2 regions of the Marinobacter sp. KMM 10035 genome follow, and region 2 is predicted to be linked to the other one. Evidence: riboswitches for the same ligand, from Rfam matches in the RefSeq annotation. Region 2 holds a riboswitch; the other holds the start of a gene.
The links. Region 2 has a riboswitch for thiamine pyrophosphate ahead of thiC (phosphomethylpyrimidine synthase ThiC). Riboswitches for the same ligand answer to the same signal wherever they lie in the genome.

Region 1: linked by a shared signal. The riboswitch ahead of thiB (thiamine ABC transporter substrate binding subunit) and the one ahead of thiC (phosphomethylpyrimidine synthase ThiC) in region 2 are both predicted to bind thiamine pyrophosphate.

Annotation. Positions count from the first base shown of each region.
Region 1 is NZ_JBBVMG010000001.1:2,625,560-2,641,360, forward strand. It holds gene AADB16_RS11800 (AAA family ATPase) at 1-1,659, opposite strand, end outside; gene AADB16_RS11805 (metallophosphoesterase family protein) at 1,656-2,789, opposite strand; TPP riboswitch at 2,842-2,939, shown strand; gene thiB (thiamine ABC transporter substrate binding subunit) at 3,007-4,011, shown strand; gene thiP (thiamine/thiamine pyrophosphate ABC transporter permease) at 4,021-5,745, shown strand; gene AADB16_RS11820 (ATP-binding cassette domain-containing protein) at 5,738-6,352, shown strand; gene AADB16_RS11825 (ABC transporter permease) at 6,394-7,575, shown strand; gene AADB16_RS11830 (ABC transporter ATP-binding protein) at 7,579-8,406, shown strand; gene AADB16_RS11835 (MlaD family protein) at 8,413-9,351, shown strand; gene AADB16_RS11840 (ABC-type transport auxiliary lipoprotein family protein) at 9,348-9,974, shown strand; gene pgsA (CDP-diacylglycerol--glycerol-3-phosphate 3-phosphatidyltransferase) at 9,971-10,522, opposite strand; gene uvrC (excinuclease ABC subunit UvrC) at 10,530-12,392, opposite strand; gene uvrY (UvrY/SirA/GacA family response regulator transcription factor) at 12,376-13,035, opposite strand; gene AADB16_RS11860 (hypothetical protein) at 13,134-13,385, opposite strand; gene AADB16_RS11865 (AzlC family ABC transporter permease) at 13,473-14,177, shown strand; gene AADB16_RS11870 (branched-chain amino acid transporter permease) at 14,170-14,520, shown strand; gene AADB16_RS11875 (DUF1330 domain-containing protein) at 14,530-14,934, opposite strand; gene AADB16_RS11880 (AEC family transporter) at 15,066-15,801, shown strand, end outside.
Region 2 is NZ_JBBVMG010000004.1:79,930-95,730, reverse strand. It holds gene AADB16_RS17370 (TolC family outer membrane protein) at 1-1,244, opposite strand, end outside; TPP riboswitch at 1,451-1,567, shown strand; gene thiC (phosphomethylpyrimidine synthase ThiC) at 1,656-3,533, shown strand; gene AADB16_RS17360 (NUDIX domain-containing protein) at 3,846-4,460, shown strand; gene AADB16_RS17355 (DUF1249 domain-containing protein) at 4,463-4,948, shown strand; gene cpdA (3',5'-cyclic-AMP phosphodiesterase) at 5,181-5,987, shown strand; gene metE (5-methyltetrahydropteroyltriglutamate--homocysteine S-methyltransferase) at 5,981-8,302, opposite strand; gene AADB16_RS17340 (LysR family transcriptional regulator) at 8,425-9,315, shown strand; gene gcvH (glycine cleavage system protein GcvH) at 9,360-9,752, shown strand; gene AADB16_RS17330 (class I SAM-dependent rRNA methyltransferase) at 9,979-11,175, shown strand; gene AADB16_RS17325 (HAD family hydrolase) at 11,240-11,896, opposite strand; gene AADB16_RS17320 (RNA pyrophosphohydrolase) at 12,069-12,599, shown strand; gene ptsP (phosphoenolpyruvate--protein phosphotransferase) at 12,615-14,921, shown strand; gene AADB16_RS17310 (patatin-like phospholipase family protein) at 15,041-15,801, shown strand, end outside.

The DNA of each region.
Region 1 (15,801 bases), on a different contig from region 2:
AAGCTCAGTGGTTCGGGCGAGCAATTCGGACTCAATCTCAGATCGGTCAGAACCAAGCTGGTCGACGCCTTTGGGCGCCAGGGATCTCAGAAGGTCATCAAAGCGCTGTATCTGTGCTTCAGCATCTTGAAGTCGCGTCAGCTTCAATTCCGCCGCCTCAACAGACTCAACTGCCAGCTCTGTGAGCTGCTGCGTCACAGATTGCGCCAACCGCTCGAGCTGTCGTCGGAGGCTGGCAAGATCGGCGCCACCGGGCTGAATGCCAAGGTCACCGATACCTGGGATCGCGAGCACGCCTTGCTCCAGCAGAAGCTTCTCACCCTGCCCCTCAACGCTCTGCCCATCCAGATCCAGTGATGCGCCTGGCTTCAGGTTCCAGGTAACACGGGTGGCTACGGTTTGGATTCGAATATTCGCATCGTCAAGTTCACGTTGATTCTTCTTTAGTTCTCGTAATGCGCCGATATCTATGAGGTTTATCTTTCTAGTATTTCGTGCTAAGTCCAGCGAAACCTGAATGCCTTTGGCCTCTTCCTGGCGTTGTTTCAGTTGCGCCAGATCCGCTTTCAGTCTGGCGCAGTCCTTCTCCAGGCGCTCCCGTGTATCTCTGAGATGGGCCTGCTGCACGGTTTGATTGGCAAGCTGGTACTGGCTGCGCGCTGCTTCAACCTGCTTAACCAACTCAGGGCTGGCGAGTTCTTCCTGCTCGAGTTGTTGTTTTGCCTTGAGATAACTCTGATGACGCAGCTCGAGCTGATCACTCTGATTGCGCCAGTGAATCTGGCTTTGCTGAAGCAAGGAGAGGTTTTGCTGAATCTGTTTTTGCGACTCGATTCCCCGAGCTTGTTGCTCCTGCAGCGCCTCAACTTCACGGTATTTTGTTTCTGCCAACTGCATCTCGCGCCGAGCCTCTTCCCATGGGCGTTCGCGATTGGCTTGTTCATGTTCAGCGGCCAGAGTCCCCAATCTATCCACTTGAGCCTGGTATTGCTCAACCCGTGATTTCAGGTCCGATACCTGTTGTTGCAGTGTCTCCCGAGTATTCGCGAGCTCCAGATAGTCGCCTCTTGGTCTCCCGGTTGAAGTCAGCAGTTCTTTGCGCTGCTGCTCCACGGCCTGGATAATTTCATCACCGCCACTGCTGGCGACTTCACCTACCAGGTTGTTCAATGCGGATTTCAGGTGTCCACCGGCGTGCAGTACGGCGTTCTCAATGTTTTGCCCGGTTCCCTGTTCAACCCAGAGCAAGCCCGGGATTCCCCAGTGCTCTTCTTTACTGGCGCCCTTTTTGGGGAACTGGTAGCCCAGCAACTCAGCCAGTTTTTCTTCGGCTTCTTCGCCGCTGAAGGTTTCGTCATCTACCTTCAGATCACAGCGATGACGCTTAAGGAAACGCTTGTCCAGTTGCCAGTGCTTGCCCCCGTGCTCAAATATCAGTTCAACTGTTGGCGCGGCAGAAGAATCGCCCCACGGGGCCAGTTCATCAGCGGATTTGGACCGGTAACGATCAAAGAAGGCGGCGCGAATGGCGCGAACCAGCGTGCTCTTACCGGATTCGTTAGGGCCGTGAATCAGGTTAATGCCGGGCTGCAGGCTATTCAGCTCCAGGCCTTGCCTGAATTGGCGAAACTGCTCAACACGTAAACGCTGGAGTTTCATTGGGCCACCTCCGCGTCTTTTCGTTTGAGCAGGCCTGCAAGAATGCCGAGCGCGTCCCGTGCTACGGCAGCCTCCTCATCTTCTTCAGTCGTCTGTTGGCTCTCCCTCAGTTCTTGAACCACTTCCCCGAGGTATCCGTCTGCACGCAACTCGGCAATGTCGTCTTCGGTGGGCTCCAACTGCAAACCACTTCGATCACAGGTAACACTGCGGTAGCGGGCTTCTGCGACAGACAGTGCTTCGGTCAGTTTTTGGTCGCCGGCCAGTGTGAGTGTGCCGGTAAGTTTCAGGTCTAGAACCGAAGCCTCGGGCAATTGGCCTATGCGAATCAGCAGTTCGTCCAGATCGGATGGCACAGATAGAGTCTCCCGCCACTGGTGCCATTGATAGCGGGCGGTTTCATGGCGGGTCACTTGCGGTGTCGCACCGGGGTTTTCGATATCAACAGTCAACACGTACCCGGCATCGTTATTGCGAAAACGCTCAGGTTCCGGCGTACCGCTGTACCAGGTTCGTTCGTTTATTTGCTTAACGCCGTGCCAGTCGCCCAAGGCTAGGTAATCCAAATTAGCTGTTGTGGTTCTGTCGGGGGCGATGGGGTTGGTGGAATCAATTTCGTCCGGCAGCAAGCCTTGAACGCTGCCGTGGGCCAAACCTATGCGAAGCAAATCGGGAGGGGTTCCCATTTCAGCAAATGGCTGGGTCAGGTCGCCATAGGTGTGTCGCTGGGTTAGAGGCGCAGACAAAACTGCAATGCCCTGCTCCGGCAAGGATGTCACACCCGACTCAAGTGCCAGGTGAACGTTCGAAGGAACGGCGCCAAGGCGCTTTGCGCGAGTCCACACACTCTCGGCAAGTGCCGCATCGTGGTTGCCTGGCAGCATTACCCAAGGGCCAGCGAAACCTCTGGTGGCATTAAACACGCGCCTGATGGTGCGATCAGACACTGTTTGGGCATCGAACACATCGCCTGCAACCAGTACCGCATCGCACTGGTGTTCAGTGGCCAGCGCCGCCAGCCGCTCGATGGCTTCATATCGTGCTTCAACCAATGCCGCGCCATCTTCGGCGTCAAACCGGCTGTAGGTTCGGCCCATCTGCCAGTCTGCTGTATGTAAAAACTTTGGCACCTGCGTTCTCCTTGCCTCTTACCATTGCCAACCGCCAGCATGGTACACTTTATTCAACTCAACGGGGTGCCGGGCAAATGCCGGGCTGAGACCATACCCGCGGAACCTGATCCGGATTATGCCGGCGAAGGGATTGAGCACTCACCACCCTCGGTGGGGCCCGCGACATGGCTGCCAATTATGGCCACCCTTAACTTGTTGCGGAGGTTATACCACCATGCTCATCCGAGCGTTTGCACTGTTTCTGCTTGCTTTGGCGTTTGCGCCTGCACACGCCCAAAAGGCAGCCACCCTTACCGTGTATACCCACCCCTCTTTCGCCGCAGAATGGGGCCCGGGGCCAGCCGTTAAGGAAGCCTTTGAGCAGACGTGCAACTGCCAGGTCAACTATGTGGTGCTGGACAGCGGTGGTGACATTCTCCAACGCCTGCGCCTTGAGGGCAAAAGCACTCAGGCCGATGTGGTGCTGGGCCTGGACACCGCCACCATGGAAACAACTCGACAAACAGGCTTGTTGGCAAACCACGAAACCGATCTTTCAGCCCTGAACCTGCCCATCAACTGGCAAGACCCGGTGTTTGTACCATACGACTGGGGCTACTTTGCATTCGTTTACGATACCGAACAGCTGCCTAACCCACCAAAAAGTCTGGAAGCACTGATCGCTGCCCCTGACGACCTGAAGATCATCATCCAGGACCCTAGAACCAGCACCCCCGGCCTTGGATTGCTGCTCTGGATGCGCTATGTATACGGCGACCAGGCGGCCGAAAAATGGGCACAACTCAACGGCAAGATTCTCACCACAACCAAAAGCTGGAGCGACGGCTATTTCTCGCTGTTCATGAATGGCGAAGCGCCGATGATTCTTTCCTACAGCACCTCCCCGGCTTACCACATGGCCGTAGATAAAACAGATCGTTACCAGGCCGCTCAGTTCGAAGAGGGTCACTATCTGCAAGTTGAAGTGGCTGCCTTGGTTGATTCATCCGATCAGAAAAAACTCGGGCGTGAGTTTCTCGACTTTATGCTGAGCGCGGATTTTCAAAGGCACATTCCCCTTAAAAACGTGATGTACCCGGCTACCGATCTGGGCGATGAATTGCCATCTGTTTTCGACAAGCTGATTCAGCCAGAAGAAGCGCTGTATTTTGACCCCAAAACCGTAACCGATAACCGCCGCCAATGGATGAACGAGTGGCTGGATGCCATGACACGGTAATCAAGGCCCATGAGCAGTCTCGCCAAGCGCCAGCAACACGCTTTACCTTCGCACTCGACACCCGGGCGGCCTGCACCTTTCAGCCGCCCCGGGTGGCAGCTCTGGCCCGGGCTTACGATCGCCAGTGCGCTGGTGCTGCTTTCGGTGGCGGGGCTGGGCGCGCTTATCTGGGAGGCTTCACTACCGGATATCAGCCAACTCTGGCAAAGCCGCTATTTGCGAACCGTGGTTACCTTTACGATTTGGCAGGCGTTTCTTTCTGTTTTACTCAGTCTTCTTGTGGCTATTCCGATTGCCAGAATCCTCGCCAGACAACCTGCGTTTCCGGGGCGTGCTGTTCTGCTTCGGTTGATGGAGCTGAGCCTGGTGCTCCCTTCGATTGTTGCGGTGTCTGGATTAGTTAGCGTGTACGGGCGCCAGGGTTGGCTCACTGGCTTTGCCAGCGACTGGCTTGGCGTTTCCTGGAACCTCTACGGCATCAACGGCATTGTGCTGGCCCATGTGTTTTTCAACGCGCCGTTGGCCGCACGGATTCTGTTGCAGGCCATTGAAGGCGCGCCGCCATCACAACTCAGGGTTGCCGCCCAGCTCGGGCTTGGCCGTTGGTGGTATTGGCGAGCGGTGGAGTGGCCTGCCATCAAGCCTGTCTTGCCTGGTGTTGCGGCGTTGGTATTCACATTGTGCTTTACTAGCTTTGCCATAGTGATGACCTTGGGCGGCGGCCCAGCGGCAACCACCATTGAAGTTGCCATCTACCAGTCTTTGCGATTCGAATTCGATTCCGGCCAGGCAGCACTACTTGCCATGGTTCAACTTATTATTTGCGGGTTCCTCTGGTGGCTGGCAACCCGCCGCGGGCTTACGGCTTCCCTACTGCCAGACAGGCGCGTTGCGTCGCACCGAACCAAAGCAGGCAGCTCCCTCCAAGCGCGCTTGGCAGATGGCACCGCCCTCGGATTGTTTGTGCTCTTTCTGGTAATGCCGCTTTTGGGCATTTTGACTAGGGGGCTTCCCGGCATGGGCAGTGCTTTCTTTCCGCAAGGCAGCTTCTCGGTTAATCCAGCCTTACTTGACGCCACAGTGAGAAGCCTGGCAATCGCCCTGCCCGCCGGGTTGATGTCTGTATGCGCAGCCCTGCTGATTCTGGCTTCCGGAACAACGTCGAAGAGACCCGCTATCACCCGATTAACTGATGTAGCTGCGTATTTACCCCTAATTATTCCACCGCTGGTTCTTGGCACAGGCCTGTTTCTACTTTTCCGCCCTAGCCTTGGCAGCTCAAGTGAAGGGTTGGTGCTGGTTACGCTAATCAACGCGATGATGGCTCTGCCCTTTGTATTGCAGATGCTCAAAGGCCCACTGGGGAGCCTCGACTCCGCCAGCCGCCAGCAAGCAGATCAGCTTGGCGTGCTGGGCTGGTATCGCTGGCGATGGCTGCACTGGCCAAGAATGCGCAAGCCATTGGCTTTAGCCATGGCCTACGGCACAGGCTTATCGCTGGGCGACTTCGGGGTTATTGCGCTGTTCGGCACCCCGGGCCAACCTACCCTGCCAGTGTTGCTGTATCAGCAGCTTGGCAGTTACAGAATGGATGCCGCAGCCGCCACCGGGCTCTGGCTTGTGTTGCTTTTGCTCGTGCTGTTTAGCGTTTTTAACAGGTTGGGATCACCGTTACACAAAACCGGTTTGGCGACTAAATCACCCAGACGTGTTCCGGAGCCTGAACATGCTTGAAGTAAGAAATCTGATATTTGCATACCCGGATCAGGAATCTCCATGGAATTTTCATTTCACCGTGGAGCCAGGGCAGTGCATTGCGATTCACGGCGCCAGCGGATCGGGCAAGTCCACACTGATGAACCTGCTGGCAGGTTTTCTTGAGCCACAATCCGGCGACATCCTTTGGCAGGACGAAAGCCTGCGCCAACGCGCACCCTGGCAACGACCAATCACTAGCGTGTTCCAGGAGCACAACCTGTTTGAACACCTCAATGTTGAGACGAATATTGGCCTTGGCATCCACCCGGGGCTAAAACTCACATCCGAGGATCAGCAGGCTATCGAACAGGGACTGGACAGCGTTGGTCTTGAAGGTTTTGGCAAGCGCTTACCCGGAGACCTTTCTGGAGGCCAGCGGCAGCGTGTAGCCTTATTACGGGCGTTGCTGCGCCAAAAGCCGATACTGCTTCTTGATGAACCACTTACGGGGTTGGACAGCGATGCGCGGCATCTTCTTCGACAATTGCTGCTAGAAGAGAAAGCTCGGGGTACACTCATTGTGCTGGCCAGCCATGATAAGGAAGACCGTAAGCTACTGGCAGATAGCGTTCACAGACTCTAAGCTAGTAAGCTAATAAACCAACCTTTGGAATTCTGACACCCGTGCCCAACAGTGCCAGTTCCCCGGAACATGAAAAGCCCTCATCGCATCACGGTCGGCCAGGATCTCTGGCGAGTGAGAATGGCTACCTGCTTGTTCAGGGCGATTGGACTCTGGCTGACTATAAAGCACTCAAGAAGCATATTGAGGCCAGTTCAGGCCAACAGTGGGCCGCAGAACGAATCGACCTGAAAGGTCTGGGGCAAGTTGATACAGCCGGTGCATCGCTTCTGGCCACCCTGCTGGGGCCGAACACTCTCATTGCGCTGACAAAACGGGATGACCACACCCCGACTACCCTGCCCCGGGAGCAACGTGCACTTCTGTATGCAGTGGCAGATGCAATGCGAGAAGAGCCACCCCCTGAGCCTGAAGGTCTTACGCCGGTTGTTGAGTTTCTCACCGAGACTGGCAAGAGAGTTGCGGCCGTTTGGCACCTGGCTTACTTGTTGTCCGGATTTGTTGGGCAGATTATCGCAACGCTGGTGGTTATTCTGCCGCGACCCAGTCGCTGGCGTGTCACACCGTTCGTCGCGGCGATTCAGAATACCGGGCTCAACGCACTTCCAATTGTTGCTCTGCTTACGTTTCTGGTTGGCGCCGTAGTCGCCTTCCTGGGCGCCACGGTTCTCAAAGATTTTGGCGCTACAATCTACACCGTCAATCTCGTCGCCTTCTCATTTTTCCGCGAGTTTGGCGTTTTACTTGCGGCCATTTTGCTTGCAGGCCGAACAGCCAGCGCCTTCACTGCCCAAATAGGCGCCATGAAGGTAAACGAAGAGTTGGATGCTATCCGCACCTTGGGGCTGGATCCGGTTGAATTACTCGTTATTCCACGAATTCTGGCCATGATGGTCAGCCTGCCTATTCTGACGTTTGTGGGCGTTATCGCCGGCTTGGTCGGCGGTGGCATGGTCTGCGCGCTTGCTCTCGATATTTCTCCCACTCAATTCATGGCGATTGTAGAACGTGACATTGCACTCAAGCACTTCCTTGTAGGCATGTCGAAAGCGCCAATTTTTGCTTTTTTGATCGCGGCCATTGGCTGCCTGGAAGGGTTCAAGGTTGGCGGCAGCGCTCAATCCGTTGGTATTCACACCACCTCCGCCGTGGTGCAGTCGATTTTTATGGTTATTCTTCTCGATGCGGTAGCTGCACTCTTCTTCATGGAAATGGGCTGGTAAACCATGGCAGAGCCAATCATTCACGAAACCAAAAGTCGCCCTGCGCCGGTTATTGAAGTGCGAGGGCTTGATAACCGGTTTGGCAGCCATGTTGTCCACAAAAACCTGGATCTGGATCTCGTCAAAGGCGAAATTCTGGGCGTTGTAGGCGGCTCAGGAACGGGTAAATCGGTACTCCTGAGAAGCATCGTAGGTTTACTTAAGCCTTCGGCTGGCCGTATACGGGTTTTTGGGAAAGATCTCGGTGAGCTCAGCGCAGTAGAACGTTCGAAAACCGAGCAACGGTTTGGCGTTTTGTTCCAAAGAGGCGCGCTGTTCACCTCGTTGAATCTCCTTCAGAATATTTCCTTGCCATTGATTGAGCACTGTGACCTGTCCCGCCCGGATGCAGAAGAGCTTGCCCGCATGAAGCTCGCCTTAACGGGCCTTCCGGCGAATTCTGCCCTTAAGTACCCATCGGAACTCTCTGGAGGCATGGTCAAGCGCGCTGCCTTGGCTCGGGCGCTGGCGATGGATCCGGAAGTTTTGTTCCTGGATGAACCAACTGCAGGGCTCGACCCTATTGGCGCGGCCGCGTTTGATAAGCTGATCGTTACCCTCCGGGATGCGTTAGGGCTGACTGTGTTTTTGGTCACCCACGATCTGGATACGCTGTATACAACCTGCGATCGAGTGGCGGTGCTGTCACAAAAGAAGGTTCTGGTGGCAGACACCATCGAAAACGTTGCCGCTACAGACGATGCATGGATTCAGGACTATTTTCAGGGCCCCCGCGGGCGGGCCGCCAGTTACGCATTTCGTGCTCTAGATACGAGCCGGTTACCGGAGTAAGAGGCTATGGAACCAAAAGCACACCATCTGATAATCGGGCTATTTACGCTCACCGCGGTGATTGCGGCATTGTTGTTCGCATTGTGGCTGGCAAAATCCTCTGCGGATCGCGAGTGGTCGTACTACGAAATTGTATTCGATCAAGCCGTGGGTGGTCTCTCCAAGGGTAACCCGGTTCTTTATAGTGGCGTTGCCGTGGGCGATGTACTGGAGCTAAAACTGGATCTGGACAACCCTGGCCATGTTCGGGTTCTGGTTCGCGTCGAACAGACAGTTCCTGTACGGGAAAATACCCGCGCGGGTTTGGTGCTGGCCAACATTGCGGGCAGTATGAGCGTGCAGTTCAGCGGGGGCAGCAAAGATAGCCCGGTGCTGATTGGCACCCGAACCAATCCGGCGCAAATTACCGCCGAACCTTCAGCGTTTAAAAGCTTACTGACCAATGGTGAAGCAATACTGACCAAGGCGGAACAACTGCTTACCAGCGCAAACACGCTGCTTTCGAACGAAAACACCGAGAACCTGACAGCGATTTTCCGCAACACCCGCGAAGCCAGTGAATCTTTGTTAGGCAGCCGTGAACAGTTGGTGGCCCTGCTAGCACGGATGGATGATGCAAGTCAGCGTGCTGCTGAAGCCGCACTGAAGGTGTCCAGGGTGTCGGATAACGCCAACGCTCTGTTGCAGAACGAAGCAAAATCGGTGCTAACCAGTATGAACTCAGCCATGACCCGAGTTCAGGAAGCGGTTGTGCGTATCGACGATCTAACCAAAAAGAACGAAGGCGCTCTGGATTCAGGGCTCCAGGGAATGGGCGAACTAGCGCCTGCACTTAGAGAACTTCGTGGCACCTTGAGAAACCTGAACCAATTTACCCGCCGTCTGGAAGAAGACCCCAGGGGTACTCTCTTAGGTGCCCCAACAATCAAGGAGGTGTCCCGGTGAGCCGTTCAGTTATACAGAAGTTTAAGGCTGCGGGTATCGCGTTGGCGATTTCAGGCTCAATGGCCGCTTGTACGGTATTTCCTGTACCAGAAGCGCCGAGGGTTATGGACTTTCCCACCCCTCATACACTCAACGGCAACACCGCCAGCAGGTCTGAAAGCCTGCGAATTGATACCCCGATGGCATCCGACCCATACAACAGCTCGCGGATTCTGGCAAAACCTCTTCCGTGGGAGTTCAGGGTGTATGGGGGAGTGCGATGGCGAGATACGGTACCGATCTTAGTGAGGGACATGCTGGCAGGTGCATTCAGGGCCAGCGCAAGCTTTCAGCATGTGGTCATGGACCCTGCTCCAGGCAGTGCAGATCTAAGCCTCTCAACAGAAATCAACGCCTTCCATGCGATCAATCAGGGTGACAGCGCTCGGGTAACCCTATCGGTATATGGGCAGTTGGTTGATAACCGGTCACAGGCAATTCTGTGCTCAAACAGCTTCACTGTATCTACACCGGCTGAAGACACGAGCATTGAGGCAGTGGTACTAGCCTTTGGTAACGCGGGAGAGCAGCTTGCAAATGAGCTTATTGCCTGGGCAACAAACTGCGACGCTAACCCGAGCTAGTCGTTCTCAGGGAATAGATCTGGCCACGCAGCTTTGATATACAGCCCCATAGACCAGAGGGTTAATATGGCGGCGATATACAACAGCCCCACGGCAATATCTGAGAGCAGCTGGCCAGGGGGGAATGCCAGCAAGCCAACAATCGACGCCATCTGCGCAGTGGTTTTAATCTTGCCGATATAAGACACAGCAACACTTGCCCGGCTGCCGATTTCAGCCATCCATTCACGCAAGGCGGAAATCACAATTTCACGGCAGATAATCACCGTGGCTGGAATGGTCAGCAAAATTGCCGAGTATTCCTGAATCAACATCGCCAATGCCACTGCCACCATCAATTTATCAGCAACCGGGTCGAGAAACGCGCCGAACGGCGTGCTCTGGTTAAGCTTGCGGGCAAGATAGCCATCCAACCAGTCCGTTGCCGCAGCCAGCGCAAAAATTGCTGCACTAACCATATAGCTCCAATGCATGGGAAGATAAAACACCGCCACAAAGACCGGAATCATGATGATGCGGGAGAGTGTGAGCAGGTTCGGTAAATTCATACGGTTATTACTCGTCATGCAATGCTGCGTATATGTTTTCAGCCAATGATTTGCTGATGCCCTGAACCTTGGTCATCTCATCAACACTGGCTTTGCGTAGTTCCTGTATACCACCAAAATACCGAATCAGTTCCCGGCGCCTTTTGGGGCCAACTCCTTCAATACCTTCCAGGGTAGACTGGCGGCGCTTCTTGTCGCGCCCTTTACGGTGCCCGGTAATCGCAAAACGGTGGGATTCATCCCGTATGTGCTGGATCAGGTGCAGCGCCGGAGAATCGGCAGGTACACGGAACACATCACCGGTCATCGCATCGATCAACTGCTCCATACCTGCGCGCCGGGTTACGCCCTTGGCCACACCGATAAGGGGGATGTCAGAAACCCCAAGCTCATCAAATACTTCCCGGGCAATGCCTAACTGCCCCTTGCCACCATCAATAAACACGAGATCCGGGCGCTTGCCCTCACCTGCAACCATGCGGCGATACCGACGGGTCAACACCTGGCGCATGGCATCGTAATCATCTCCTGCCTTCACGCCTTCAATATTATACAGCCGATAGTCGCTTTTTAGGGGGCCATTCTCATCGAAAACAACACAGGATGCGACTGTGTGTTCGCCGTGGCTGTGGCTGATATCAAAACATTCCATTCGCGACGGCGTTTCCGCCAGTTCCAGCATGTCTCGTAGTGCCAGCAAACGACGGTAAACGGTTTCCTTGCTGGCGATATGGGTAAGCAGTGTTTGCCGGGCATTGGTCATTGCCAGTTCCATCCATCGCCGGCGCTCTCCGCGAACATTACCACGAATGCGGGTCTCCCGATTGGCTGCATCGGAAAGCGCTTGAGCCAGCAATTCCTGTCCATCAACTTCCACCGGAACCAACACGTCTTTGGGGATTTCCCGGCGCGTGTTGCCCCCGAAATAATACTGGCCGAGGAATGCGCTTAACAGCTCGCCTTCTGACTGCTCGAGAGAATAGCGGGGAAAGTAATCCTTGGTGCCCAACACCCGGCCGCCACGGACGATAATGACCACAACACACACAACGCCAGCATCCTGCGCAATGGCAACCACATCCGCGTCTCCGCCTTCGCCATCCACCGATTGCTGTTCCTGTACATGGCGCAGATGATTGATCTGGTCACGGTAGGCTGCAGCCTTTTCGAACTCGAGGCCTTTGGCAGCCGATTCCATGGCGTCCATCAAATCACGAATAATGACCGGGTTCTTGCCTTCAAGAAACATGGTGGCATGACGGATGTCCTGCAGATAGTCCTCTGGCGAAATATACCCCACACACGGCGCCGTACAGCGGTTGATCTGATACTGAAGGCAGGGGCGCGATCTGTTCTGAAAATAGCTTTCACTACATGATCTTATACGGAAAACCTTCTGTAATACATTAAGGCTTTCCTTGACTGCACCGGAACTCGGAAACGGCCCATACCAGGTACCTCCGCCCTTTTTGGTACGCCCACGCCGAAAGGTCAGCGAGGGGTAATCACTGTGGGCAGAAACGTAGATATAGGGGTAGGATTTATCATCCCGAAGCAGGATGTTGTATGGCGGGCGCAGAGACTTGATAAGGTTCTGCTCTAATAACAGAGCCTCTGTTTCGCTGCCGGTAATAGTGACTTCTATGGAGGCGATCTTCGCGACCAAAGCTTCCGTCTTGGGCGCCAGGCCGGTTTTTCTGAAATAGCTGCTAACGCGCTTTTTCAGATTACCGGCTTTGCCTACATACAGAACAGCGCCGGCATCGTCATACATTCGATAGACGCCGGGCCGTTCGGTTAGCTGTTTCAGGAAGTGCTTGCTATCAAACCCCTCGCTGTTCTCAACGGAGGCGTCAGACCTTGTGGGCATCGAGCAACCCAAGCCTTACTGCCATCAGGGCCAACTCAACGTCGCTGGAGATCTCCAGCTTTTCAAAAATCCGATAACGGTAGCTGTTAACGGTTTTCGGGCTAAGGCAGAGTTTGTCTGAAATATCCTGCACCTTCTGGCAGTCCACGACCATCATGGCTATCTGCATCTCGCGCTCAGACAGACGATCAAACAGCGATAGTTCGCCCTCTTCTTCCTTGTCGCCACCTAATTGCTTCAGGGCCATTTTCTGAGCGATTTCAGGGCTGATATAGCGCTGGCCAGAATGAGCCATACGAATAGCGCGAACCATTTCCCGAATATCCGCACCTTTGGTGATGTAGGCGGAGGCACCGCTTTGCATTACGCGGGCTGGATAGGGATCGTCTGCGCAGGCAGTTACCACGATCACTCGGATAGTGTCGTCGATTCTCAGAATGCGTCGGGTAGCTTCCAAGCCTCCAATGCCTGGCATCCGAATGTCCATTAATACGATATCCGGGCGTTCTTTACGCACGAAGTCGATGGCGTCTTCTCCGGATGGGGACTGGCCAATAACATCTATATCGGGATCGTCCGCGAGCATCCGGGTTATCCCGGAACGAACCAGCTCATGGTCATCTACAACCAATACCCTGATCAAATTTCACCTCGCAAACCGCTTCAAAGAACTGCGCGATTGTACCGGTTACGGTCGCCCCCGGGTAGGTGCAAACCGAAATACTCTTTGAGGTTGAGTGCTCATTCCGGTACGCCAAGCCCGGCAGTGTTCTCTACCGGATCAAACCACACCACCAGATCACCCTCCTTGATAGCAGCCTGTACGCGGCTCAGTTCTGCCATGGGGTTTTCGTTATCGTTTAGACCATGGTAGCGAGTACAGTACTCTTCTGCCAAGCCAAGCAATTGATCCTCCGTTAACAATTCATTGTCTACAATGAACTTTTCCTCACGGGGATCGGATTGTGGCTGGTGCCCGGCTTCATAATTCATAGTATCTCCTGTTGGGGCCACTATACCCACTTTCAAAATTCGGATCGATTCTCTATCATCTTTCACTTTCAGAACGTTTGGATGCTAATGAACTCTCTGGTTTTTCGCCTCACACTGCCCATTTTTTTTGGCTACCTCCCGCTCGGCATGGCTTTCGGGGTACTGTTCACAACCCAGCTGGACTATGCATGGTGGGCAGCACCACTGATGGGCGTAGTCATCTACGCTGGTGCCGGCCAGATTCTTGCAGTCAGCCTTTTAGCGGCCAGCGCCGGTTTGCTGGAAGTATTCATCGCGATGTTTGTACTCAATGCCCGCCATCTTTTCTATGGCCTGTCTCTGCTCGGGCAGTTCCGACGGGCAGGCTGGCGCAAGCTCTATCTGATTTTTGGTCTGACCGATGAAACCTACTCACTACTTACAAGCCGCCCGCGCTCACAGGACACACTAAAGGAACTGGACATTGATTTCCGAATAACGGCATTCAATCAGGTTTACTGGGTCATTGGCTGCATTCTTGGCGCTCTTCTGGGCCGAAACGTAGCGTTTGACAGCACAGGTATCGAATTTGCCCTTGTTGCACTGTTCATTGTGCTCACAATTGAACAGCTCAAGGCACTGGGGGATGCGTTCCCGGTATGGGTTGGCGCAGCGGCGGCAGGGGTAGCCATGATAGTACTGCCACCTGCACACCAACTCATTGGCGCCATTGCGATAGTGACCGCGGTACTTTTACTCCAGTATCGTAACCTGCGTGCCAAGCCTGCTGCGGAAGGCCACAGCCATGTCTGATACCGTTTATCTCACAGCCTTCATTGCGGTTGCTGCCGCTGCGACCTTCGCAACGAGAATCATTCCGTTTCTGTTTTTCGAACGCCATACCGAGCACCCTCTGGTAAAGCACCTTGGGCGCTTCCTGCCTGCGGCAGTTATGGCGTTGTTGGCTACGGTATTTTTACAACGTTCGGCTGATTGGGATGCTTTTTTACCCGGATTTGATGCAATTCTTGCGGGAGCTCTAGTAGTAATCGTTCATCTGTGGCGACGCAATGCCCTGCTCTCTATTGCTGCAGGCACAGCAACCTATATGGTGATACGCCAGTCGGGGCTATTGGAATCCGGGGTTATTGGCTAAGGCTTTGCTTCAGCGCGGGCCTTCCACATTGGCAACCAGCCTTGAATCTTTCAAAGCTGCGGTGCGGTGTTTGACCACGCCTTTGTATTCAGAGCTCTGAATCATTGCCATGAACGCATCGATTGACGGATAACGCACAAGCAACACTTGATCCCAAGACTCATCGGGCGGAGCAATAAGAGAACCAACACTACGCCCAGACCAGATAACCTCAGCGCCCACGGCGCTCACGCAAGCGGCCGCTTCTTTCATATACTGTTGATACGCTTCGCGCCCACTGCACTCGCCAGAATCATCGGAGTAATCTGCTTTATCGCGAAACCGTAGCAAGTTGAGCATTACGACAGGCTGGTCTTTTGGAGTGTCTGCCAAAACTTTCTGCAGCTGTTCCGGCGCGGGATTAACGACGTTCATGCTGAGCCCTTTGTATTATAGGTTTTGCCATACTATAGCCCACCCGTTAGAGGCTTCGGCAAGCGATTTCATTAACGTTCCTTCAGATCTATCATGGAACCTTCACTCTCCAGCTTACTGGCCGCTCTACAATGGACCTGATCAACCTGTTTCAGCAAACTCTTGCAACCACTCTCCCGGTTTTCGCTATGGTTTTTATCGGGCTTGGGTTGCGCCGCATCGGCTGGATAGACGACGTCTTTGTGCACACTGCATCAGCACTGGTTTTCAAAGCCACGCTACCAACGCTTGTGTTCCTCAGCATCATAAAGGCAGATCTAAGCACCTCCCTTAACCTTGGCCTTCTCGTTTTCTACCTGTTTGCAACACTTACCAGTTTCACACTTGCATGGCTTTGGGCACGCTGGCGCGTAACCCATGCTGATCGGGGCGTATACGTGCAGGGTGCTTTCAGGGGTAACTGCGGCATCGTCGGGCTTGCATTGGCGGCAAACCTTTACGGAGACTTCGGGCTCTCTGCTGGTAGTATTTTGCTGGGCGTAGTGATCCTTTCTTACAATGCACTTTCGGTGATTGTGCTTACTGCATACCAGGCAGGAGAGTCTCCGGAGTGGCGCCGCATCCTCAAGGACATACTTCGCAATCCTCTTATACTTTCCGTATTTGCAGCTGTTCCTGTGGCCTGGCTTAATCTTCAATTGCCGGAATGGATTCTTACCAGTGGCGACTATTTTGCATCGCTTACCCTTCCACTGGCCTTGTTGTGCATCGGCGCAACGGTATCCTTCAGCGCCCTTCGCAATGACAGCTCAACGGCATTTAGTTCATCCCTGATGAAGATGGTGTTCTTGCCAGCCCTGTGCACCG
Region 2 (15,801 bases):
GCCTGCTTTAGCCGAAGGGTATTTGTTACATAATCGTAGCGAGCATTGGCATAATCATTCAATGCCACGTAGTAGGCGCGCTCTGAATCCAGTACCTCGACGATGTTGCGGGTGCCCACGTCATACCCCGCACGGGTCGCGTCCAATGCGCTGCGACGGGAAATGATGGTTTGCTTCAACGCAGATGCGGTCTCTACGTTGTTGTTTACGGTCAAGTACAGGCTGCGAGTGCTCACTCTTACGTCGCGGCGTGTTGTATTCAGATCTTCCTGAGCTACCGTTACCAGCGAACGCTGCTGCCGAACGCCAGCTTGAGTACCGCCACCCATATACAGCGGTACGTTAAGCTCAAGGCCGATAACGCCCTGGGTTCCTTCCTGTTGAGTTTGCTTGGCGCCATCAAGTTCAGTTTGTCCATAGGAGGCGACCAGGTCGAGCGTCGGCATATGACCGGATTTTGCGACATCCAGATTAGCTTCGCTTGAATCCAGCACTGACATCGCAGCTTGTATCGCCCAGTTCTGTTCAAGAGCCGTCATTTCCCACGCGGACGGGTCCATGGGCTCTGGCTGCCCCAAGGGAAAGTTCTGACGCAAGTTCTGCAAGTCTTCGGAGTATTCGCCTGTGAAACGAGCCAGTTGCTCCCGAGCGATATTCGTCTGGTTTTCCGCCGCTATCCTTATGCTTCTGGCATCGTCATAGCTGGCGCGGGCTTCATAAACTTCTGTGATGGCGATCAGGCCAACATCAAAACGCTCTTGTGCCTGTTCGTATTGGCGGCGAATTGCTGCCTCGCCAGCCCTGGCAGTTGTTACCGTGTCTTGCGCCCGCAACACGTTGAAATACGCCGTGGCGACATCAAGAATCAGTTGCTGCTGCGCCAGGTTGTATTGAGCTTGCGCGGCTTCCGTCTGGAATTTGCTGGAGTCATACCGAAACCAGTTGTCCGCACGGAAAACGGGCTGAGTCAGGCGCACGCCGTAGTTGAATGCTTTATAGCTGTCTCCCTGGCCATTCTTGGCATCGAAATCCGTGTGGTTTGCATTTGCGTAGGCGCCAATTTGGGGCAGCAGAGTACTTTTGCTGATGTCGCTGCCTGCCTGCTGGGATTCAAATCTGGCCTGGGCTGCCGCGATGCCGGAGTCGTAAGAGAGTGCTTTCTCATAGGTCTCAACCAGATCTAGGGAAAGGGCCGGCTGAGCCGCCAATAGGCCGATAAGTCCGGAAAGCAATCGTTTCTTCATTATTACTCCTGAGTATGTGTGCGCGCCTACGCCCACCTGGGGCGCTGAAAAGGAATGCCAGATTGTCCCACGGTGACATGGGAGCAACATCGGTAATGGCATGGTTAAACAAGCCGGCTGAAACAATTTGACCATTATGGACAATAATTACGCTCAGCTCTACACTTGCATACAGCACTCACTTTGAGCGCTATAGATTACAGACTCGCGTCTTGACGGGGTGCTGGCTGTTTGACTTGTTCAGATAGCCGGCTGAGATTGCATCGCAGAACCCGCGACCTGATCCGGATAATACCGGCGTAGGGATTGAGACCAAGCTATCGAAGAGCCAGAAACACCTGCAAACTCTATGGTGTCGGCTCCCTCCGTCATGCGCGACCCGAATATCCAATAAAATTCCGGGAGCAATTGATGACCGATCTGCCAACTTACCTCAGTGATTCCGCGCGCGTAGATTCTGCTGCGATTCAACCCTTACCGGGCTCACGCAAGATATACGTACAGGGTAGTCGTTCTGACCTGCGGGTGCCTATGCGTGAAATATCCGTGCAGGATACGCCCACAGAAATGGGTGGCGAGAAAAACCCACCGGTGGTGGTGTATGACACCTCCGGCATATACACAGACCCTGACGCCACCATTGATCTGCGCAAAGGCCTTCCCGCCATCCGCGCTGCCTGGATATCGGAGCGTGAAGATACGGCTCCCTTGCCAGGTTACACCTCGGAATACACCCGCCGCAGAATGAAAGACCCTCAGCTTGACCCGCTTCGTTTTATGGACGAACGCAAGCCTCTCAGGGCGCTGGCAGATAAAAACGTTACCCAGATGCACTACGCCCGCAAAGGCATCATTACGCCGGAGATGGAATACATCGCCATACGGGAAAACATGAAGCTGCAGGAAGCTCGAGAGCAAGGCTTGGCGGATGATCAGCACCCTGGCCAATCTTTCGGAGCCAGTATTCCAGCAGAAATTACCCCCGAGTTCGTGCGCAGCGAAGTGGCCCGGGGCAGGGCAATTATCCCTGCCAACATCAATCACCCGGAATCCGAACCGATGATCATCGGCCGCAACTTTTTGGTGAAGATCAACGGCAACATCGGTAACTCAGCGGTTACCTCTTCAATTGAAGAAGAAGTGGAGAAACTCACCTGGGGCATCCGCTGGGGTTCCGATACCATCATGGATCTCTCCACCGGCAAGAACATTCACGAAACCCGCGAATGGCTGATCCGCAACTCACCGGTTCCCGTTGGCACAGTGCCTATCTATCAAGCTTTGGAAAAAGTAGGCGGTGTAGCAGAAGACCTCACGTGGGAAATCTTCCGGGATACATTGATTGAGCAAGCAGAGCAGGGCGTAGACTACTTCACCATCCACGCCGGAGTGCGCTTGCACCATGTGCCCATGACGGCAAAACGCACCACAGGCATCGTCTCCCGTGGCGGCTCCATCATGGCGAAATGGTGTCTGGCTCACCACAAAGAAAGCTTTTTGTACGAGCACTTCGAAGATATCTGCGAAATCATGAAAGCCTACGACGTCTCCTTCAGCCTAGGCGACGGCCTGCGCCCCGGCTCCATAGCCGATGCAAACGATGCAGCCCAGTTCGGCGAACTGGAAACCCTGGGCGAACTCACCAAAATTGCCTGGAAGCACGACGTACAATGCATGATCGAAGGCCCCGGCCACGTGCCCATGCACTTGGTAAAAGAGAACATGGACAAGCAGTTGGAGTGCTGCGACGAAGCACCCTTCTACACCCTCGGCCCATTGGTCACCGACATTGCTCCCGGCTACGACCACATAACCTCTGGCATAGGCGCTGCCATGATCGGCTGGTTTGGCTGCGCGATGCTTTGCTACGTCACCCCGAAAGAGCACTTGGGGTTGCCAAATAAAGACGACGTAAAAACCGGCATCATCACCTACAAAATCGCCGCCCACGCAGCCGACCTGGCGAAAGGCCACCCCGGTGCCCAAATTCGCGACAACGCGCTTTCAAAAGCCCGTTTTGAGTTCCGCTGGGAAGACCAGTTCAACCTCGGCCTCGACCCAGACACCGCCCGAGCCTTCCACGACGAAACCTTACCCAAGGAATCCGCGAAAGTAGCCCACTTCTGCTCCATGTGCGGCCCGAAATTCTGCTCCATGAAAATCTCCCAGGAAGTTCGCGATTATGCGGCTGAGCATGGTATTGACGAGATTTCAGCAGTGGATGCGGGAATGAAAGAGAAGTCTCGGGAGTTCGTGGAATCCGGGAGTAAGCTTTACGACAAAGTCTGAGCATAGTTTTTCAGGCATGTGAGTTCGGAGTAAACGCAGAATTTGCTAAGGAGAATAGAGCGTAAAATAACTTACGGATGTTGATCCCGTTTTGTGTTTAAAAGCGGACAGCACAAAGTTGAATCGGTTGTGGCAAGGACGGCTTTCCAAAACTGTGCGGAGCCATGGATGGCGGAGCCAAGCGTACATGGATGTATCTACAGCGTGTTTTGGAAAGCCGTCCTTGCCACAACCAGCCCCACCCAAAGCAGGCTTGCAATAAACAACACCAACCGGCTATCGTGCAAAACCGATTTCAAAACAGAGTAAAGCATGACCAAGCCGTTCCAGTTCAAAGCCAGCGATGTCAAAGTCGAAAAGCGCGAAACCGTCTTCCAGGGCTTCTTCCGCATGGACAAACTATGGCTGACACACCCGCGCTTTGATGGCCGAAACATGCCAGAGTTTACCCGCGAACTCTTTATCCGCGGCGACGCCACCTGCGTACTCCCCTATGATCCAGAAAGAGACGAAGTTGTACTGCTTGAACAATTCCGCCTGGGCGCAATAGGGCGCGATCAGTCCCCCTGGTTGTTGGAGCTGATCGCCGGAATGAACGAAGAGGGCGAAAGCAGCGAAGAGGTTGCTCAAAGAGAAGCTGAAGAAGAAGCTGGCCTCAGCTTCAGCAAACTCGAAAAGATCTGCGATTACCTGGTGTCCCCAGGCGGCACTACAGAAATGGTTTACCTCTACTGTGGCAAAGTCAGCACCGAATCCGCGGGAGGCCTGTTCGGCCTCGAAGAGGAAAGTGAAGACATTCGTGCCCATGTGGTTTCAGCAGATGAAGCCATAGCAATGATCAGTGATGGCCGCATCAATAACGCAGCGGCAATCATCGCCATGCAGTGGCTGCAGATCAACCGTGCCAGGCTGCGGGCAGGGTGGTAGCCATGAGTGAGTGGGCAATGAAACCCAAACGTTACGTGCCGGATCTGCGCCAGCTCGGTGCCTTGTGTGATGGCAATTACCAGCGTCTTTGCAGGCTGCGCCAACTGAGAGTAGACGAAAAGCCTATATCCGACATCGAGTTACATCGGGAAAATGAATATTTGGGCCGCGTTCGAATCCAGGTTCTGCAAACAGCCCGATACACTGAAACCCTCCTGCTGGAGCAGATCCATAACAGTGGGCGCTGGCTCAACAACCCGAAGATGACGGTTCGGATATACCATGACGCCACTATGGCAGAAGTTATCAGTTGCTATCGTGACACGCAGATCGCGCCGGTTAACGACTACCCAAACCGGTTCATGCACCATCCCGATGAGAAGGTTCAGGTCAATGGTTTTCTCGCAGATTGGCTTGAGTACTGTTTGAGATTTGGACACTTGCCCTTGGAGCACGCCACCTGGACGTCAGGTGAAGGTACCCGTTGAGCTCGTTTCTCATTCATTCGATGACACGCTGAGCATTGAAAGGGCGAATGTGGTTGGCAAATTATGCAAAATTTTGTCAACGTTGAGTCAGAATGTGACGCGGGTTCCAGTCATGAGTAATCAATCCAGTGGCTGACAACGTACACTCATTGTGATGACGTGGGAGCTAATAAAAATCAGCTGCCATTGAACCTATTCCTTAATCGATGGCTGTAAGCAGACCATAAGCATCATGACCTCAACGGAAGCCTCCCCGACACTTCGGGTACTGCAGTTAACGGATCCGCACTTGATGGCCGCCGCCGATGGCGCGTTGCTTGGTGTAAATACCCGCGACAGCCTCGAAGCAGTCATAGCTGAGGTACTCAAGACCCACGGTCAGCCAGACCTGGTCCTTGTGACCGGCGACCTTGCTCAGGACGGCTCGGAAGAAGCCTATCGCGTTCTTGGGGAGCGCCTTGGTGCGTTTAACTGCGGGTCAGCCTGGATTGCGGGTAATCATGACCAGGTAGCCAGTTTGAAAACCGTTGCTGCAGGTTACGGTGCAGACCGTCGGCATGTAATGCAGGGTGGCTGGCAATTCATTCTTCTGGACTCATCGGTGCCAGGAAAAGTTCACGGAGAGCTTTCTGAATCTGAGCTGGGGTTCCTTGAAGACATGCTAGAACAGCATCCGGATGTACCTGCGCTCGTATCTCTGCACCACCACCCCGTTGATATTGAAACGGACTGGATGACAGACATTGGCCTGCAGAATCGTGACGAGTTTTGGCAACTGATTGATCGGTTTCCTCAAGTAAAGATCGTGTTGTGGGGCCACATTCACCAGACCTTTGAGCAGCAAAGAAACGGCGTGCACTTGTTGGCTACGCCATCCACATGTATTCAGTTTACCTCCGGATCACGCAAGTTCTCTGTAGATGATCTGGCGCCCGGGTATCGTTGGTTTGAGCTCCAGGCTTCCGGCGACTTCACTACGGAAGTTTGCCGGGCCCGGAGTTTCGAGTTTGAGCTGGATCAGAACAGCACCGGTTACTGAGCCGCTTCTGTCAGCTCATTCTCTGCTACATTAACTCCCTCAATTTGCTCTCTCAGCTCACGGGCTGCCGCTACCATTGCTTCAAGAGCGGGTTTTACTTCTTCCCAGCGCCGGGTTTTCAGGCCGCAATCCGGGTTGACCCACAAACGCTCTGCCGGAATCCTCTCCGCTGCCTTGCTCATCAAGTCGGTTACTTGCGCCACGCGCGGAATATTCGGCGAGTGGATGTCATAAACCCCTGGGCCTATATCGTTGGGGTACTCAAAACCCTTGAATGCATCCAGCAGCTCCATGGCAGAGCGTGATGTTTCTATGGTGATCACATCTGCATCCATGCGGGCAATGGCCCCGATGATATCGTTGAACTCCGAATAGCACATGTGGGTGTGAATCTGGGTGTCATCCTGCACGCCATTTGCACTGATGCGGAAGGCTTCGATGGCCCACTCCAGATAGTTGTTCCAGTCGGATTGGCGCAGTGGTAAACCTTCGCGCAATGCGGCTTCATCAATCTGGATAATCCCTACTCCGGCCTTTTCCAGATCCTGTACTTCTTCACGTACGGCCAGTGCCAGCTGCAGGCAGGTGTCTTTGCGTGGCTGATCATCCCGCACGAACGACCAGTTCAAAATGGTGACAGGGCCGGTGAGCATGCCTTTCATGGGCTTGTCGGTCAGGGACTGGGCGTATTTGGTCCAGTCTACCGTCATGGCGTTGGGGCGGGTGATGTCGCCAAACAGAATGGGTGGTTTCACGCACCGTGAGCCATAGGACTGCACCCAGCCAAACCGGCTGAACACGTAGCCTTCCAGCTGTTCGCCAAAATACTCCACCATGTCGTTACGCTCTGCCTCGCCGTGCACCAGCACGTCCAGGCCCAGCGCTTCCTGTTGCTCAACACAGTAAGCAATTTCTTCATGGATCCGCGCGGTGTAGTCCTGCTGGCTCAGGTTGCCTTGGCGGAACTCCTTGCGAACCGCGCGTATTTCCGGCGTTTGCGGGAAGGAGCCAATAGTAGTCGTCGGATAAGCGGGTAGCTTGAATCGTTCCTGCTGCAGCTTGGACCGCGTGCTGAACGGGCTCTTGCGCTGGCCATGCTCCGGCGTGATGGCCGACAGGGCTTCCGCAACCGCGGGGTTGTGTACTCTTGAGGACTGGCGTCGACTCTCGATGGCGTTCTGATTGGCGGCCAGCTCTTTGGCTACGGCTCCTCGACCTTCATCAAGTGCTTTCGCCAGAGTGTTTAACTCCTGCAGTTTCTGCCGGGCAAAAGCCAGCCAGTTGCGCACTTCGTCATCCAGCGTGGTTTCACTTTCCAGATCAACCGGTACATGCAGAAGGGAGCATGAAGGTGCCAGCCAAAGACGCTCGCCCAGTTTTTCTTTTAATGGCTCCAGAAGATCCAGAGTGGCATTCAGGTCGGTTTTCCAGATGTTTCGGCCGTTGATAACACCGAGTGACAGCACCTTGTGAGCTGGAAGCCAGTCGGCCAGTTGGGACACCTCATTCGCTGCGTTGATAGCATCCAGGTGAATGCCCGCCACAGGCAGTTCGCAGGCAAGTTGCAGGTTTTCCCTTAGCTCGCCAAAGTAAGTGGTCAACAGCAGTTTTACCGGAGCGGTTTTCAGTTCGTGGTAGGCGAGAATGAAAGCATGCTTCCAGTCCGCATCTAGCTCGGTAACCAGTGCCGGCTCATCAATCTGCACCCATTCAGCACCCGCATCCGCGAGCTTCGCCAGTAACTCGGTGTAGACCGGCAGCAGCTTGTCGAGCAGCTTCAAGCGGTCAGATTCGTCTTTGGCTTTTCCCAGCCATAGATAGGTAACCGGGCCGATGATGACAGGCTTGGTGTTTACACCCTGAGCACGGGCTTCTGCCAGTTGCACCAGAATGCGATCAGCGTTCAGGCTGAAACTGGTATCGGCACTGAACTCCGGCACTATGTAGTGATAGTTGGTATCAAACCACTTGGTCATTTCGCCCGCATGGACGCTGCAGCAGGCGCTGTCGCTAGGGGAGCGGCCCCGGGCTACACGGAAGTACTCGTCCAGTTGCGAGCCTGCATGGACGCTGGCACGCTCAGGCAAATTGCCAAGTGTCGCGCTCATGTCCAGCACTTGGTCGTAAAGCGAAAAATCGCCTACCGGTGCCAAAGCAAGGCCTGCCTGCTCTTGCCAGTTTTGCGCACGTAACTCTGCGGCGGTTTCCTGCAGCGCTTGTTCGCTGGACTGGCCGTTCCAAAGTGCTTCCAACGCAAATTTCAGTTCCCGGCGAGCGCCGATGCGCGGGTAGCCGAGGTTGTGTGTAGTGGTCATCCGGAACTCCTGAATACGTGTTTGTTGGGTTGTTGATAGGAGTTGCCAGATTAGCGTTCCGGGTCAATGAAAAATAATGGTATTATTTCAGGGTTCCATTAATTCTATTCATGGGTCGCTGAATGATTGAACGTAACCATCTGGAAGTTCTCCGGGCTGTTGACGCTGAAGGCTCCCTGACGGCAGCCGCAAGCCGCCTTCACCTTACCCAGTCCGCGCTTAGCCACTCCGTTCGCAAACTGGAGCAGCAGCTGGGAACCCCGCTTTGGTTGCGAGAAGGCCGGCAGCTCAGGCTGACTCAGGCCGGTAGCCACCTGCTGGCACTGGCTAATCGCCTGTTGCCCCAGTTCGAACATGCCGAAATGCTCATCGGCCAGTTCGCCAGAGGGCAGGCAGGCACCCTGCGTATCGGGATGGAATGCCACCCTTGCTATCAGTGGCTGTTAAAAGTTGTTGGCCCCTACCTTGAGCAGTGGCCATCGGTGGATGTAGATGTAAAACAAAAGTTCCAGTTCGGTGGCATCGGCGCGCTGTTTGGTCACGATATCGACATGCTGGTTACGCCTGACCCCTTGCACAGGCCCGGATTGGTGTTTGAGCCAGTGTTTGATTACGAGCAGGTGCTGGTGGTTGCTGCGTCCCACCGCCTCGCAGGCAAACCCTGGGCAGATGCGGCGGATCTGGAAACGGAAACCCTGATTACCTATCCCGTGGCGATCGAACGGCTGGATGTGTTCAACCACATACTGGTGCCCGCAAACATGCGCCCCGCACGCCACAAAACCATTGAGACCACAGACATCATGCTGCAAATGGTCGCCGCCGGCCGTGGCGTAGCGGCGCTACCCCGATGGCTGGTCACGGAATACAGCGACCGGCTGCGCATTGTTCCGGTAAAACTGGGCAAAGAAGGCATATCCAAACAGATATTCCTGGGCTGCCGCGAGCGAGATGTGGGTGTGCAGTATCTCGATTCCTTCATGAAGCTGGCACGAGAGGTTCGCTGGCGCTAAGGTTTCGGTTACACTGCCCAAAATTTTTGTCAGGAATTACCCTTATGAGTGAAACACCTTCTGATCTCAAATACATCGACACCCACCAGTGGGTGCGCGTACACGCTGACGGCACTGCAACCGTTGGCATAACCGACTTCGCCCAGGAGCAACTGGGTGACGTGGTTTATATCGGTGTTCCGGAAGTTGGCGAAACAGTCACCGGCGGCGAAGAAGCTGGCGTGGCCGAATCTGTGAAGTCCGCATCCGATGTGTTCAGCCCGGTAACCGGTGAGGTTCTTGAAGTTAACGAAAGCCTCGAAGACGAGCCAGAGAAGGTCAACGAAGATCCGTACGGCGATGGCTGGATGTTCAAGGTAAAGCTTGCTGATAAAGGTGAGCTTGATGGACTGATGGATGCAGATGCCTACGCCGAGCATGTAGCGGCCGCCGAGTAATTATTGGCACTGGTTCGAAAGCAGTTATAGGCACCTCCAGTGTCGAAGCAGTCGGGGCGCACCTCCCAAAACTGTGCGGAGCCATGGATGGCGGAGCCAAGCGTACATGGACGTATTCACAGCGTGTTTTGGGAGGTGCGCCCCGACTGCGTTCCCAGCCCGTGTGTGGGTGTCGTAAGTTAATGTATAATTCCCGCCCTATTTTTCTCTACCCTAGGTGGCAGCAATGAATTTCCCGGTTTTATATCTACGCAAAGGCGCGGAGCGCAGGCTTCGGGCTGGCCACCTGTGGGTTTACAGCAACGAAGTCGACATCCAGAGATCACCACTGACACAGTTTGAAGCCGGCACCCAAGCTGAGCTGCGTGCTTCTAACGACAAACCTCTCGGTGTGATTTTCGTCAACCCCCATGCTCTTATTTGCGGCCGACTCATAAGCCGGGACGCGGCACAGGGCATGACCCCGAACCGATTGACTCAGCGCATGGAAACGGCGCTGGCATTACGGGACAGGTTGTTTGATAAGCCCTTCTACCGCTGGGTATTTGGCGACAGCGACGGCCTGTCCGGGCTGGTTATAGACCGCTTTGGCGACACAGTCGTCGTCCAGATATCCACCGCCGGCATGGAGCTGATGAAAGAATCCATCGTCCGTGCGGTTCAGCGGTTGGCGCACCCGCAAGCCATCATCCTGAAAAACGATGGCAAGATGCGCAGCGTTGAAGGGCTGAGCTCATACGTTGAGCAGGCCCATGGCCCGGAAGCGACACTGCTTGAAGTGGAAGAAAACGGCGTGCGCTTCGAAGTGCCCCTGGAGGGCGGTCAAAAAACCGGTTGGTTTTACGATCACCGTATGAATCGTCAGCGCCTGCAGGCCTACGCGCCGGGTAAACGGGTGCTGGATGTGTTCAGTTATGTAGGCGGTTGGGGTATTCAGGCGGCATGCGCCGGTGCCGCCCAGGTTACCTGTGTGGACAGTTCTTCTGGTGCCATTGATTCGGTGCATCACAACGCCAAGCTGAATGGCCTCGATAATGTTGAAACCATCGAAGGCGATGCGTTCGATGCGTTGAAAGCGCTGGCGGAAGAGAAGGAAAAGTACGATATCGTTGTACTGGATCCGCCCGCACTTATTCCCCGCCGTCGGGATCAGAAGGCTGGCGAACAGGCCTATGCGCGGCTGAATCAGCTTGGGCTGAGGCTGCTGGAGCGGGACGGAATTCTTGTTTCTGCTTCGTGTTCCATGCATCTCTCGCAGGAAAAGCTGGTAGATATCATTCGCGGCAGTGGCCGAAAGATCGATCGCTTCGTGCAGTTGCTGGAGCAGGGGCATCAGGCGCCGGACCACCCGATTATTCCAGGCATTCCAGAAACCGACTACATCAAGTCCTGCTTCGTACGATCCCTTACCGGTTTTATGTGACCCCCTGGTCGAGCCCGCCCTCCAATAAAGCAAGGAGGCGGGCTCAGCGCGCAGTTAGCGGGGCTCAGTCGCGAAGCGTCATAACACTCCAGCCTTTGTTCCTCGCAAATTCTTCTAGCTTTGGATCCGGATCAACGGCAACCGGATTGTCCACCTTTTCCAGCAGTGGCAAATCGTTGTGTGAGTCGCTGTAGAACCAGGCGCCGTCCAGGTTTCTGTTGTGAGCGTTCAGCCAGTCGTTTAGACGAGTGACCTTGCCTCCCTGAAAGCTGGGGACGCCTGCAATTTCACCGGTGTAACGTCCATTGACCAACTCAGGTTCGGTGGCGATCAGGTGCTCAATACCCAGTACGTCTGCAATAGGCTCGGTCACAAACCGGTTGGTGGCTGTGATAATCATCAGCGTATGACCTTGCTCCCGGTGGCTGCTCAACAGTTCGCTGGCCTTTTTCTGCAGCATTGGTCGCACCTTCTTGTCCATGAACGCAGCTCGCCACGCCAGTAGCTCATCCATGTTGTGTACCGACAAAGGTTGAAGCGCAAACCTGAGGTAATTCAGGATGTCCATTTCGCCATTCAGGTATTCCTGATAAAAGCGGTCGTTCGCTTGGCGATAGGTCTCGGCATCAACGATGCCTTCTTCTACAAGAAACTCGCCCCAGGCGTGGTCGCTGTCGCCAGCGAGCAGTGTGTTGTCGAGATCAAAAATTGCGAGCGTCAAACGATTACCTCCAGAGGCATAGGGCTTGCGAAAGCCGGTATGTTACCACGGGTACCTGAGTGCGGCTGCGTTTGCCGAAGTCTTGGGATTCTGTAAGAATGAGCGCAACTTGGAAAAAATCCGGCCGGTACATATCTAACCGGCCTGCCGACTTTATAAAGAGGACTGTACCGTGATCGATTCAGACGGTTTCAGACCCAATGTCGGAATCATTCTGGCCAACCACCGGGGAGAGGTTCTCTGGGCGAGGCGAATAGGGCAAGACTCCTGGCAGTTTCCTCAAGGCGGAATTAATCACGAAGAATCGCCGGAAGATGCACTGTATCGGGAGCTCGGAGAGGAGGTTGGCCTGGGTGCCAGTGATGTCGAAATCATCAGTTGCACCCGGGGCTGGCTGAGGTACCGCCTTCCCCGAAGGATGGTGCGGCACAACTCGCACCCCGTCTGCGTGGGTCAAAAACAGAAATGGTTCCTGCTGAGGATGTTATCACCCGATGCACAAGTGCGCGTTGATGGTACTGATTCACCGGAATTTGATGGCTGGCAGTGGGTAAGCTACTGGTATCCGTTGGGTCAGGTGGTGTCCTTCAAGCGTGAAGTGTACCGACGTGCGCTGAGAGAACTTGCGCCAAGACTGTTCTACAACATGGAGCAGTGGCACCGGAGCGAGCACAACCGGCGTTTAAAGGAACAGGCGAAATGACGGACTGACACACCCATGCTGAGCATTCTGCGAAGTCTTGTACAAGAGGTAAACAGCGCCCGGGATCTCTCGGAAGCGCTGGGTATTATCGTGTCACGGGTGCAGAAAGCCATGAACACGGAAGTCTGTTCTGTCTACTTGCTGGATCCGGTGTCCAATCGTTACATTCTGATGGCCACCGAGGGCCTGTATCTGAAAGCCGTGGGCAAAGTGAGCCTTGCGCACTCAGAGGGTCTGGTGGGTCTTGTCGGCTCCCGGGAAGAGCCAATCAACTTGGAAGATGCACCTTCCCACCCCCGTTATCGATATTTCCCTGAAACTGGCGAGGAGCGCTTTCGTTCGTTTCTGGGTGTTCCCATTATTCACCATCGCCGAGTACTTGGTGTTCTCGTTGTTCAGCAGCGCGAGAGTTCCCGGTGCTTCGATGAAGGTGAAGAAGCATTCCTGGTCACGGTTTCCGCTCAGCTTGCAGGTGTTATAGCCCACAGTGAGGCGACTGGCGCCATCAGCGGCCTTTCGCTAACCGGGGAAGAGACCCGTGACGTCAGCTTCAACGGTGTGCCGGGCGCGCCCGGGGTGGCTATTGGTCATGGTGTGGTGGTCTACCCGGCAGCCGATCTGGACGTGGTTCCCGATAAGCCAGCAGAAGATATTGACCAAGAACTGGAGCTATTCCGGTCGGCAGTTCGATCGGTGTGTGAAGACATTGGTCAGGTTGCCAAGCGGCTCACCTCACGGCTTCGTCCGGAAGAGTTGGCATTGTTTGATGTGTATCTCCGCATGCTGGGTGATGAGGCATTGCCCGGAGAAGTCAATAATCGTATCCGGGAAGGAAACTGGGCTCAAGGGGCCCTCAAACAGGTGGTTCAGCACTACGTTCGTCATTTTGAAATGATGGACGACCACTATCTTCAAGAAAGGGCAGTCGATGTCCGCGACCTTGGCCGCCGCCTGCTTTCCTATCTGCAAGAGGGTGATCAAAAGGACCTGATTTACCCAGAGCGCACGGTTCTGGTCAGTGAAGAGTTGACACCTGCCATGCTGGGAGAGGTGCCCCGGGACCAGTTGGTGGGCCTTGTTTCAGTCAAAGGCTCCAGCAACTCCCATGTGGCCATTCTTGCCCGAGCGATGGGTGTCCCCACGGTTATGGGGTTGGTGGATATCCCGGTGAATCAGCTCGACGGCCGTGAGTTGATTGTTGATGGCTTTGAGGGGCAGATTTTCGCTTCCCCTTCGTCAGATCTCAGGGCGTTTTTTCAAACCATCTGCGAAGAAGAGGCCGAACTCGACCGCGGGCTGGAAGCACTTCGCGACAAGCCCTGCATAACCACTGATGGCCATCGGGTGCCGCTGCTGGTGAATACGGGTTTGATGACAGATGTCGTTCGCTCCCTGTCACACGGAGCCGAGGGCATAGGGCTCTATCGCACCGAAGTGCCCTTCATGATTAAAGATCGCTTTCCATCGGAGCAGGAGCAGCGGCACTATTATCGGGAGCAGTTGGAGGCCTTTGCACCCAACCCGGTAACCATGCGCACTCTGGATATCGGTGGTGACAAGGCGCTGACCTACTTCCCGATCGAGGAAGAGAACCCGTTCCTGGGTTGGCGGGGTATTCGGGTGACTCTGGATCACCCGGAAATATTTTTGGTTCAAGTGCGGGCCATGCTAAAAGCAAGCGAAGGCCTGAATAATCTACAAATCATGCTGCCGATGATCAGCAATATCTCTGAGGTAGAAGAATCCCTGCACCTGATTTACCGGGTATACCATGAGGTGCGAGAGGAAGGTTTTGACATCCACATGCCCAAGGTGGGTGTAATGGTTGAAATACCCGCCGCGGTATACCAGGTTCGTGAGCTTGCAGATCGTGTGGATTTCCTGTCTGTGGGCTCAAATGATCTGACCCAGTACCTGCTGGCAGTTGATCGCAATAACCCTCGCGTTGCCCAGCTCTACCATTCGTATCATCCTGCAGTTTTACAGGCCCTGGTGCGGATTGCTCAGGATGCCCATGCGGTCGGCAAACCAGTGGGAATCTGCGGCGAGCTGGCGGGGGATCCCGGTGGTGCATTGCTGCTGATGGCCATGGGTTACGACTCTCTCTCCATGAACGCCGCTAGCCTGCCAAAGGTTAAGTCCGTGATTCGCAGCGTGAGTCGGGAGTGGGCGGTAAAGCTTTTGAAGGACGTCTTGTTGCTGGATTCGCCTCACGTGATCAAGAGTTGTGTGGATCTTGCGCTGCGCGATGCCGGCTTTGGCCGTTACCTCCGGCCAGGAATATCTTCGAGCGCCGCTCTGGTGGAACAGGTCGCCTCCTGAAATTTGTCATATCGGGCAGTCGCTCAAATATAGGGTGCGTGCTCTAAATCGGGTTGTTACCTTGTAGATCAGGCAGGCCAGAATGCAAATCTGGCTATTCATCCAGAGAAGGAAAGGCCATGAAGAAGCCAACCGAACTGAAACCAGCACCACGCATCGGGCTCGCACTGGGCGGGGGTGGTCCTTTAGGCGGCATATACGAGATTGGCGCACTCCGGGCGCTGGATGAAGCCTTGGATGGTTTGGATTTCAATAACCTTGATGTGTATGTCGGTGTTAACTCGGGCTCATTCGTAGCTGCCAATCTGGCGAACCAGATGACCACGGCGCAATTGTGTCGAATTTTTGTGCGCAATGAAGCTGAAGTTCACCCTTTTCACCCCGATGTGTTCTTCAGGCCAGCACTGAAGGAGATGGCGGGGCGGGTGCTGGCTGTGCCCGGACTGGTCGCCACAGCCGTGCGCCGTTTTATTGCCAACCCCTACGATCAGAGTTTGCTCGAAGCCCTCACCATACTGTCTCAGGCGGCTCCTGCCGGGCTTTTCGATAACGAAGGCCTCCATGATTATCTAAAGCGTGCGTTTTCCATGTTGGGCCGTTCTAACGACTTTCGGCAGCTAAAGCGTAGCCTATACATTGTTGCGGCAGACGTGGAAAGCAGCGACGCCGTGTGCTTTGGCGCTCCCGGGTTTGACCATGTGCCTATCTCCAGAGCTATACAGGCGAGCATGGCATCTCCGGGGCTGTATGTGCCCGTTGATATTGATGGCCGGTATTATGTGGATGGAACGCTGCGCAAAGGCTTGCACGCATCGGTCGCGTTTGAAGATGGTGCAGATCTGGTTTTTGCAGTGAACCCCTTGGTGCCCATTGATGCCAG